DNA from 3 places in the Bradyrhizobium sp. C-145 genome. Region 1 is predicted to be linked to each of the others. Evidence: predicted binding sites of a transcription regulator. Region 1 holds the regulator's gene; each other region holds the start of a gene.

Region 1 (3,276 bases):
TACCCGGCGGCAGCCTTGCGGTGAAGGAAGGCGAGCAGGTGGTGCCGGTCATCAACAAGATCGCGAAAGCGTTTGCGAACGTGGTGATGACGCAGGACTGGCACACGCCCGGCCACATCTCGTTCGCGTCGGTGCATTCCGGCAAGAAGCCGTTCGAGACCGTCGATCTTCCCTACGGCAAGCAGGTGCTGTGGCCGGACCATTGCGTGCAGGGCACCGACGGTGCCGCGCTGTCGAAGGACCTTGCGATCCCGCACGCCGAACTCATCATCCGCAAGGGTTTTCACAGGGACGTCGACAGCTACTCGGCCTTCCTCGAAGCCGACGGCAAGACCTCGACGGGCCTTGCCGGATACCTGAAGGGCCGCAAGATCAAGCGCGTCTTCGTCGCTGGCCTCGCGACAGATTTCTGCGTCGCCTGGACCGCGCTCGATGCGCGCAAGGCGGGCTTCGACGTCCATGTGGTGGAGGACGCCTGCCGCGGCATCGACACGCAGGGCTCGCTGGCAAAGGCCTGGGCCGATATGGCCAAGGCCGGCGTGAAGCGGATTCAGTCTGCCGATATCGCGGTGAGCGCGTAAGAGTTTCGCACCGTCATTCCGGGGCGATGCGAAGCGTCGAACCCGGAATGACGGCGAAGCCGTGAGACTCAATTCGTCGCGCCGCTCGACTCATTGTTGTTGGCCGCGGCCGCAGCCTTCGCGCCGCCCTTGGCGACACCGACCAGGGCGGGACGCAGCACGCGTTCGCCGATGGTGTAGCCGGCCTGCACGACCTGCACCACGGTGCCCGACGGCACCGACGCATCGGGCACCTCGAACATCGCCTGCTGGAAATTCGGGTCGAACTTCTGGCCCTGCGGATCGAACTTCTTCACACCGTGCTTTTCCAGCGCGTTGAGCAGCGAGCGCTCGGTGAGCTCGACGCCCTCGATCAGCGAGATCAGGCCGGGATCGGCCGCGGCACGCGCCTCGGCCGGAACGGCATCGAGCGCGCGCTGGAGGTTGTCGGCGATGTCGAGCACGTCGCGGGCAAAGCCGGTGATGCCGTAGAGGCGGGCGTCGGCGACTTCCTTGGTGGTGCGCTTGCGCAAGTTCTCCATCTCGGCCAGCGTCCGCAGCATGCGGTCGCGCGCCTCGGCGGCTTCCTTCTGCAGCGTCTCGACCGAACCGGGCTCGGGATCGTCGGGCATGATGTAGGGCTTCGACACCACGGGCTCGCCGGTCGGCGCGGTCGTGTCTTCGGGTTGCCGGTCTTGATCGGTCATCGGCTCTATTCTCGAACTCGTCTCAGGGGATTGTTGGCCCGGATATCGTGCCTAAGCTTACGAAAATCAAGCGCCTGTGATCGGAGGAAACGCCGGTCAGCCCCCCAAAAGGCGACTGACGATACGGGCGGCGTAGTCCACCGTCGGGATCACGCGGGCATAATTCAGCCGCGTCGGGCCGATCACGCCGAGAACGCCGACGATATGGCCGGCGGCATCCCGATAGGGCGAGATGATGGTGGAGGAACCCGACAGCGAGAACAGCTTGTTCTCGCTCCCGATGAAAATTCGCACGCCTTCGGCGGTCTCGGCCCGGCCGAGCAAGTCGATGACGCCGCGCTTGGTCTCGAGATCGTCGAACAACAGGCGCACCCGCTCCAGATCCTCCAGCGCGTGCAGATCCTCCAGCAGATTGGCGTGACCGCGGACGATGAGCTGGCGGTCCTCGTTCTCCCCGCCGGACCAGCTTGCGATGCCAGCCGAGATCACCTTTTGCGTCAGCTGATCGAGCTCGGCGCGGGCCTCCCCGAGCGCGGTCTCGAGCTCGAGCCGCGCCTCGGCCAGCGTGCGGCCGCGAATCCGCGCATTGAGGAAATTGCCGGCCTCGGTCAGCGCCGAGGAGGGAACTCCGGGCGGCAACGTCAGGACGCGGTTTTCGACCTGGCCATCCTCGCCAACCAGGATCACCAGCGCCTTCTCCGGTTCCAGGCGGACGAATTCGATGTGCTTGAGCCGCGCATTGGATTTCGGCGTCAGCACGACCGCGGCGGCACGGGTCAGGCCCGACAGCCGCATCAGGGCCTGGTCCAGCGCCGCCTCGACCGATTGCGCCTCGCCGACGGAAGAGAGCTGGCTCTGAATGGATTGCCGTTCGGCCTCGTTGAGGTCGCCGACCTGCATTAAGGCATCGACGAAGAAGCGCAGACCGAGTTCCGTCGGCAGCCGGCCGGCGGAGGTATGGGGCGCATAGATCAGGCCGAGCTGTTCCAGATCGGCCATGACATTCCGCACGGAGGCCGGCGACAGCGGCATCGCGATCAGGCGCGAGATATTGCGCGAGCCCATCGGCTCGCCGGTCGCGAGATAGCTTTCGACAATTTGACGAAAGATGTCGCGGGAACGCTCGTTGAGCTGGGCGAGGCCTGCGCGCGGCGCGATCAGATGGATCGGATCGTGATGGGCCACAGACGGTAACTCCTCTCAGATACTCATAATTTGTCCATCCCGGGCGCTTCTGACAAGCGTGGCGTTTACAGGCTCGACATCAGGGGGTGAAAAAACCTTGCCGCCTACCCTCGCCCCTCCTACAAGCACCGCGAACAGCCTTTCCCGTGAGTTTTGGAGGATTTCCCATGCGGCCAAGCCGCCGTGCGCCCGACGAATTGCGCCCCGTGACGCTGGAGCGCGGCGTGGTCAAATATGCGGAAGGCTCGTGCCTGGTGAAATTCGGCGACACCCATGTGCTGGTCACCGCCACGCTGGAAGACCGCCTGCCGCCGTGGCTGAAGGGCCAGGGCCGCGGCTGGGTCACCGCCGAATACGGCATGCTGCCGCGCGCAACCTCCGAACGCACCCGCCGCGAGGCCTCCGCCGGCAAGCAGAGCGGCCGCACCGTCGAGATCCAGCGTCTGATCGGCCGCTCGCTTCGCACCATCGTCGATCTGGAAGCGCTCGGCGAGCGCCAGATCACGGTCGATTGCGACGTGCTCCAGGCCGACGGCGGCACCCGCACGGCCTCGATCACCGGCGCCTGGGTCGCGCTTGCCGATTGCATCAACTGGATGAAGGCGCGCAACATGATCAAGACCAACGTGCTGCGCGACAACGTCGCCGCGATCTCCTGCGGCATCTACAACGGCACGCCGGTGCTCGATCTCGACTACGCCGAGGATTCGGAAGCCGAGACCGACGCCAATTTCGTCATGACCGGCGACAGCCGCCTCATCGAGGTGCAGGGCACCGCGGAACGCGAGCCGTTCACCGAAACCGAGTTCCTGGCGTTGATGGCG
Region 2 (3,276 bases), 1.1 Mb from region 1:
CTGCCTACAAAGACGCGTGAATGAGGTGGGGGGAGTATCCTGATGGCTGTTCACCGCAAGCGTTTTCGCGTCGAAGATATCGCCGGTGGCGAGATGCCGATTCTTGACGTAACCGAAGAAGCAATCCCGATGCATAGCGAGATCATGGCCGAGCTGCGTGCGATCCGCGCACAGATGGCGAAGGGCACTATGCCCCTGTCCGGCAGCGCAGCCATGGCGGCGATCGACGCCTCCACCGCCCACGAGCTATCGGAAGCTCGTACCATGCTCGAGACCTACCGGGCGCAGATCGAGCAGTGCGAGAAGCTGAAGGTCGAGCTCGACCTCATCCACGACGCCATCGACCGCACCAAGCGCGAGATCGCGACGCTGCACGGCAAGAGCTTCGACGGCGGCGAAATGGCCAAGGTCAATGGCGAGCTCGGCGCGGTCGTCGGCGGCACCGAGCAGGCGACGCAGCAAATCCTCGAAGCCGCCGAGTCGATCGACCAGGCGGCCAGCGCGATGTCCAAGGTGCAATCGGCCGATCAGCAGAAGCGGCTCGCCGACGACATCCAGGAACGCGTCATCTCAATTTTCGAAGCCTGCAACTTCCAGGATCTGACCGGCCAGCGCATCAGCAAGGTCATGACCACGATGAAGTTCATCGAGCAGCACATCAATGCGATGATGGAGATCTGGGGCGGCGTCGACGCGATCAAGGCCCATGTGCCGGCGCCTGTCGACAACCGCAGCGATGACGAAAAGCTCCTCAACGGCCCGAAACTCGCCGGCGACGTCGGCCATGCCTCGCAGGACGATATCGACGCGCTGTTCGACTGAGCGGACTTGTCATTCTGAAAAACAAAACGCCGGCGCAAGCCGGCGTTTTTTGTTTGCTGTCATTGCGAGCGTAGCGAAGCAATCCAGACCGTCACCGTGGAAAGACTGGATTGCTTCGCTACCGCTCGCAATGACGCGTGGTTAGGCCGGAATCCCGGTCACGCCCTCGGCGCGCAGCGGACGTAGACCATGTTGCCGTAGCGGGTGGCGGCGTCCTTGTCGATGAAGCGGGTGATCAGCACGCGGCCATCGAAGGAGATGATCTCGCGGTCCTGCTCGCCCGGCGTCGGGCCGGCGGGGCCGATGTAGTTCTTGCCGCTCGGCGAGCCCTTCAGCCGCAGCTCCTGCGGGGTCGCCTGGTCGGCCAGATGCATGATCACGCCGCCGGAGGAGCCGGCAGTGATCACATAGGGATTTTTGCACTGCGCCCGGGCGGCAGCCTCGGTGCGGGCGCGGTCGGCCGGGTTCTGGAACGAGGCGAGGCCCCAGCGGCCGACGATCTCGTCGGAGCGGATCGTCGCGGGCATTTCCGGGCCGGTGCCGGGCTCAGCCTCGGGCGGCGGCGAAGACGACGAGAAGGACGGCAGGCTCATGCCGCCGCCGCAGGCGCCCAGCGATAGCGCCAGACAAGACGCGGCGGCCAGATTGGCAACCGTGCGCGCGCGAGCTGAACTGATCATGGCATTCCCCCGAACAAGACCATGGCCGCACCCCTCCCGCAGCCAAGCGCAAAACCGCCGCTGGAGCAATGCCGTCGTTTGATACGCCGGCGCCCCGAACGAGTTTCCAATGCCACCATCCTATATCCGCCTCACCAATCGCTTAACCACCTTTGCTTGACAGGATCGCGGCCAAGCCATATTTCCGGGCGCACTATTAGCACTCGGAAAGCCCGATTGCTAAGCGTGCCGTTCGATCCTCGGGAAGAGGGTGGACCGAAGCGCCGCCCCAACCCACTTCCACTACTTCCGAAGCGAGCCTCCAAAGGGAAACGTCATGGCTAAATCCAAATTTCGTCCGCTGCATGACCGTGTCGTGGTCAAACGTATCGACGCCGAGGAAAAGTCCAAGGGCGGCATCATCATTCCCGACACTGCCAAGGAAAAGCCCTCCCAGGGCGAAATCGTCGCCGTCGGCCCGGGCGGCCGCGACGAGACCGGCAAGCTGATCCCGATCGACCTCAAGGTCGGCGACCGCGTGCTGTTCGGCAAATGGTCGGGCACCGAGGTCAAGATCGAGAACGAAGAGCTCCTGATCATGAAGGAGTCGGACATCATGGGCGTGCTGGCCTAAGGCCATCCGTCTGAACGGCCGCTGAATGTCATGCCCGGATCGCGCGATCCGGGCATCCATCATTCCGCCGGGTTCGACTTGCGGACCCGGGATTGGTGCAACACAAGCGGCAGATACATCACGAAACACGAGGGATTGCAGAAATGGCTGCCAAAGACGTCAAGTTTTCCGGAGACGCGCGCGATCGCATGCTGCGCGGCGTCGACGTTCTCGCCAACGCCGTCAAGGTGACGCTCGGCCCGAAGGGCCGCAACGTCGTCATCGAGAAGAGCTTTGGCGCACCCCGCATCACCAAGGACGGCGTCACCGTCGCCAAGGAGATCGAGCTCGAGGACAAGTTCGAGAACATGGGCGCCCAGATGGTGCGTGAGGTCGCCTCCAAGACCAACGACCTCGCCGGCGACGGCACCACCACCGCGACCGTGCTGGCCCAGGCCATCGTGCGCGAAGGCGCCAAGGCGGTTGCCGCCGGCATGAACCCGATGGACCTCAAGCGCGGCATCGATTCCGCGGTTGCGGCCGTGGTCAAGGATATCGAGAAGCGCGCCAAGCCGGTCGCCGCCTCCTCCGAAGTCGCCCAGGTCGGCACCATCTCGGCCAACGGCGATGCCGCCATCGGCAAGATGATCGCCCAGGCGATGCAGAAGGTCGGCAACGAGGGCGTCATCACCGTCGAGGAGAACAAGTCGCTCGACACCGAGGTCGACATCGTCGAGGGCATGAAGTTCGATCGCGGCTATCTCAGCCCCTACTTCGTCACCAATGCCGAGAAGATGACCGCCGAGCTCGAGGACGCCTACATCCTCCTGCACGAGAAGAAGCTCTCGGGCCTGCAGGCCATGCTGCCGGTGCTCGAAGCCGTGGTGCAGTCGGGCAAGCCGCTCGTCATCGTCGCCGAGGACGTCGAGGGTGAGGCGCTCGCCACCCTGGTGGTCAACCGCCTGCGGGGCGGCCTCAAGGTCGCCGCCGTCAAGGCGCCTGGCTTCGGTGACCGCCGCAAGGCCATGCTCGAGGACATCGCGATTCTCACTGGTGGCCAGCTCATCTCCGAAGAGCTCGGCATCAAGCTCGAGAACGTCACGGTGAAGATGCTCGGTCGCGCCAAGAAGGTGGTGATCGACAAGGAGAACACCACGATCGTCAATGGTGCCGGCAAGAAGC
Region 3 (3,276 bases), 740 kb from region 1:
GCAATGGCAACCGCTCTCGACCGTTGGGACGAGGAAGGCGGAGCGCAGGAGCTGGCGTGGCCTTCACCCTATGAAGCCAGCGATTTGCGGGATGTGGAGCGCAGAGTCCTGGAATGCCTGGGTGCCGCCCTTGTCAGCGAATGGAATGATCTGCCTACTGACGTCCAGCGCAGGCTCTTCGAGCAGGCGGCCTCGGGCAAATCGCACGACGCCACCCTGTTGAAGACGCGGATCGCCCGTTTCCTGCACGATCATAAAGACGCTTCGCGTGTGCGCTGACACTACCTTGGCCGATTCGTTCACGCCGTTGCTTTTCGCTGACCCGTCTTCTGCAGTATGGGTATCGCGGATCTGATGGCCGAAGAATGAGAGCGACGATGGTGGAAGCGTGGCCGGTAGGCTGGGCTGAAGTGGTGGCCATCGATTCTTTTTTCCGCCCCGTCTTGGCAATGCGGCAGTGCTGCAAGAAGGCGTAAGCAATCATCGTCATAAGAGCGTGACGGTGAGGACCGTGCCAGGACCGTCCCTCGAAGTGATCGAGACCGAATTCCTCTTTCAACTGTAGATGCGCTTGCTCGCAGATCCATCGCGTCTTGACGTTTGCAGCCAATCGCCGCAGGTCTATCTCGGATAGCAATTCTTCTCTCCGAGTCGCGATGCTCGCCGATTGCCAACTCGCATTTTTTCACTTGGCATCAGCAAGCATCTCGTCCGCCGGCATCGACAACAAATCCGCGATGTGTATTGCCTGTATTTGGTGACTTCGCAGCCATCTCATGATAAAGAGATAGCTAATCTCGGCACAAAGAGCACTGTAATCGGATTGCTTCACGATAGCGCCGATGCAAAGCTGTCTCTGAAGGATAGCCGATCATGACCATGCGCTCCCGACGCGAAACGGTCACCTTCAAGCATCCCTTCCGGATCAAGGGCATTGACCGCCTGCTGCCTCCGGGCGCCTACGAGGTCATCACCGATGAGGAGATGATCGAAGGATTGTCGTTCGCGTCGTTTCGCCGGGTTGCCACTATGATCACGGTGCCGGCGGCGCCGCCGCGCACTTCAACGATGGAGAGGATTTCCATCAATTCCGGTCGATTTGGCTGACGCTCAGCGCATTGATGCCGACGCGCCTCGTGAGTGACGAGCCACTCGATCTCGACAAGCACCGCTGAGTGGCTGCACAAGAAGCGACCGACGTCCGGCGTATTCTGGCGCATGTCGAGAGCAACGCAAAGCCCCTGCGCGATGGGAAGCTTTCTTAAATCTGATGACGCGGCGTCAAACGACTTTCGCACCACACAGCTGGCCTTCACCGGATCCTTAGCCGCCGCGGTCTTGGCAGCTATTTCGTGATGCTCTGAGCAAAATATCGTTTCGGGACGGGCTTGTACGTCCCCTTGCGGCGGCTTATGTGCTGTTAGCACTCGCTGGCCACGACTGCCATTTCGTCCAAAGCAACAACAACGAGAAAGCAGGAGGACAGCATGAAATTCCGTCCGCTTCACGACCGCGTTGTGGTCAAGCGTATCGAAGCCGAAGAGAAGACCGCTGGCGGCATCATAATTCCGGACACTGCTAAGGAGAAACCCTCGCAGGGCGAGATCACGGCGGTTGGCCCAGGCGGCCGCGACGAATCCGGCAAGCTGATTCCCATCGATCTCAAGGTTGGCGACCGCGTCCTGTTCGGCAAGTGGTCAGGCACGGAGATCAAGCTCGATGGTCAGGAACTACTGATCATGAAGGAAAGCGACATTATGGGCGTTCTCACCGAGCTGACCGCCGCCAAGAAGAAGGTCGCCTAAGCGCCAGTCTGTTTTCCTTATCCTAAGCAGCCAGCGTCTCGAAGGAGAAGGATAAGGCCCGGAAGTTGAAATCCCGCCCCTTAAGAGCTTGCCGAGTCGCGCGGTCTTTCGGATTTGACAGTTGAAAACGGAGATCATTATGTCGGCCAAAGAAGTCAAGTTCGGCGTCGATGCCCGCGACAGGATGTTGCGCGGTGTCGAAATTCTCAACAATGCAGTTAAGGTCACGCTCGGTCCCAAGGGCCGGAACGTCGTGCTCGACAAGTCGTTCGGCGCCCCCCGCATCACCAAAGACGGCGTCACCGTCGCCAAGGAGATCGAGCTCGAGGACAAGTTCGAGAACATGGGCGCGCAGATGGTGCGAGAAGTTGCCTCCAAGTCGGCAGATGCAGCCGGGGATGGCACCACCACCGCGACCGTGCTCGCGGCTGCGATCGTGCGCGAAGGCGCGAAGGCGGTTGCCGCCGGTATGAACCCGATGGACCTGAAGCGCGGTATCGACCTCGCGGTCGACGCCGTCGTCGCGGACCTCGTGAAGAACTCCAAGAAGGTCACCTCGAACGAGGAGATCGCCCAGGTCGGCACCATCTCGGCCAATGGCGACGCAGAGATCGGTAAGTTCCTCTCCGACGCCATGAAGAAGGTCGGCAACGAAGGCGTCATTACGGTTGAGGAAGCCAAGTCGCTCGAGACCGAACTCGAGGTCGTCGAAGGGATGCAATTCGACCGCGGCTACATCTCCCCCTACTTCGTCACCAACGCCGACAAGATGCGCGTCGAAATGGAAGATACCTACGTCCTCATCAATGAAAAGAAGCTGTCTCACTTGAATGAATTGCTTCCGCTGCTGGAAGCCGTGGTCCAGAGTGGCAAGCCGCTTGTGATTATCGCGGAAGACGTCGAAGGCGAAGCGCTTGCGACCCTGGTCGTGAACCGTCTGCGCGGCGGTCTGAAGGTCGCGGCCGTGAAGGCGCCGGGCTTCGGCGATCGCCGCAAGGCCATGCTGCAGGACATCGCGATCCTGACTGGCGGCCAGGCGATCTCGGAAGACCTCGGCATCAAGCTCGAGAACGTCACGCTCAACATGCTCGGTCGCGCCAAGAAGGTGATGATCGACAAGGAGAACACCACCATCGTCAGCGGCGCCGGCAAGAAGGCCGACATCGAGGCGCGGGTGGCGCAGATCAAGGCGCAGATCGAGGAGACCACCTCGGACTATGACCGTGAGAAGCTGCAGGAGCGTCTCGCCAAACTCGCGGGCGGCGTCGCGGTGATCCGCGTCGGCGGCGCGACCGAGGTCGAGGTGAAGGAGCGCAAGGACCGCGTTGATGACGCGATGCATGCGACCCGCGCGGCCGTCGAGGAAGGCATCCTGCCGGGCGGCGGCGTCGCCCTGCTGCGTGCTTCCGAGCATCTCAAGGGGCTACGCACCAAGAACGATGACCAGAAGACCGGCGTCGAGATCGTGCGC

Evidence for each region. The regulator HrcA, encoded in region 1, represses chaperone genes, less so after heat shock. The targets are predictions, from matches to a motif close to GTTAGCACTCNCNNNNNGNGAGTGCTAAC.
Region 2: a site for HrcA is predicted at 1,698-1,726, ahead of LRP30_RS05090 (co-chaperone GroES). Genes of this name have one in related genera too.
Region 3: a site for HrcA is predicted at 1,420-1,448, ahead of LRP30_RS03215 (co-chaperone GroES). Genes of this name have one in related genera too.

What each region holds. Positions count from the first base shown of each region.
Region 1 is NZ_CP088150.1:9,492,614-9,495,889, forward strand. Features, by position in the region: gene pncA (bifunctional nicotinamidase/pyrazinamidase) at 1-581, shown strand, start outside; gene grpE (nucleotide exchange factor GrpE) at 650-1,267, opposite strand; gene hrcA (heat-inducible transcriptional repressor HrcA) at 1,364-2,452, opposite strand; gene rph (ribonuclease PH) at 2,620-3,276, shown strand, end outside.
Region 2 is NZ_CP088150.1:1,087,030-1,090,305, reverse strand. Features, by position in the region: gene LRP30_RS05100 (protein phosphatase CheZ) at 43-822, shown strand; gene LRP30_RS05095 (hypothetical protein) at 981-1,502, opposite strand; gene LRP30_RS05090 (co-chaperone GroES) at 1,819-2,115, shown strand; gene groL (chaperonin GroEL) at 2,259-3,276, shown strand, end outside.
Region 3 is NZ_CP088150.1:704,912-708,187, forward strand. Features, by position in the region: gene LRP30_RS03200 (hypothetical protein) at 4-279, shown strand; partial or broken gene LRP30_RS03205 (IS701 family transposase) at 300-733, opposite strand; partial or broken gene LRP30_RS03210 (hypothetical protein) at 874-1,144, shown strand; gene LRP30_RS03215 (co-chaperone GroES) at 1,488-1,805, shown strand; gene groL (chaperonin GroEL) at 1,945-3,276, shown strand, end outside.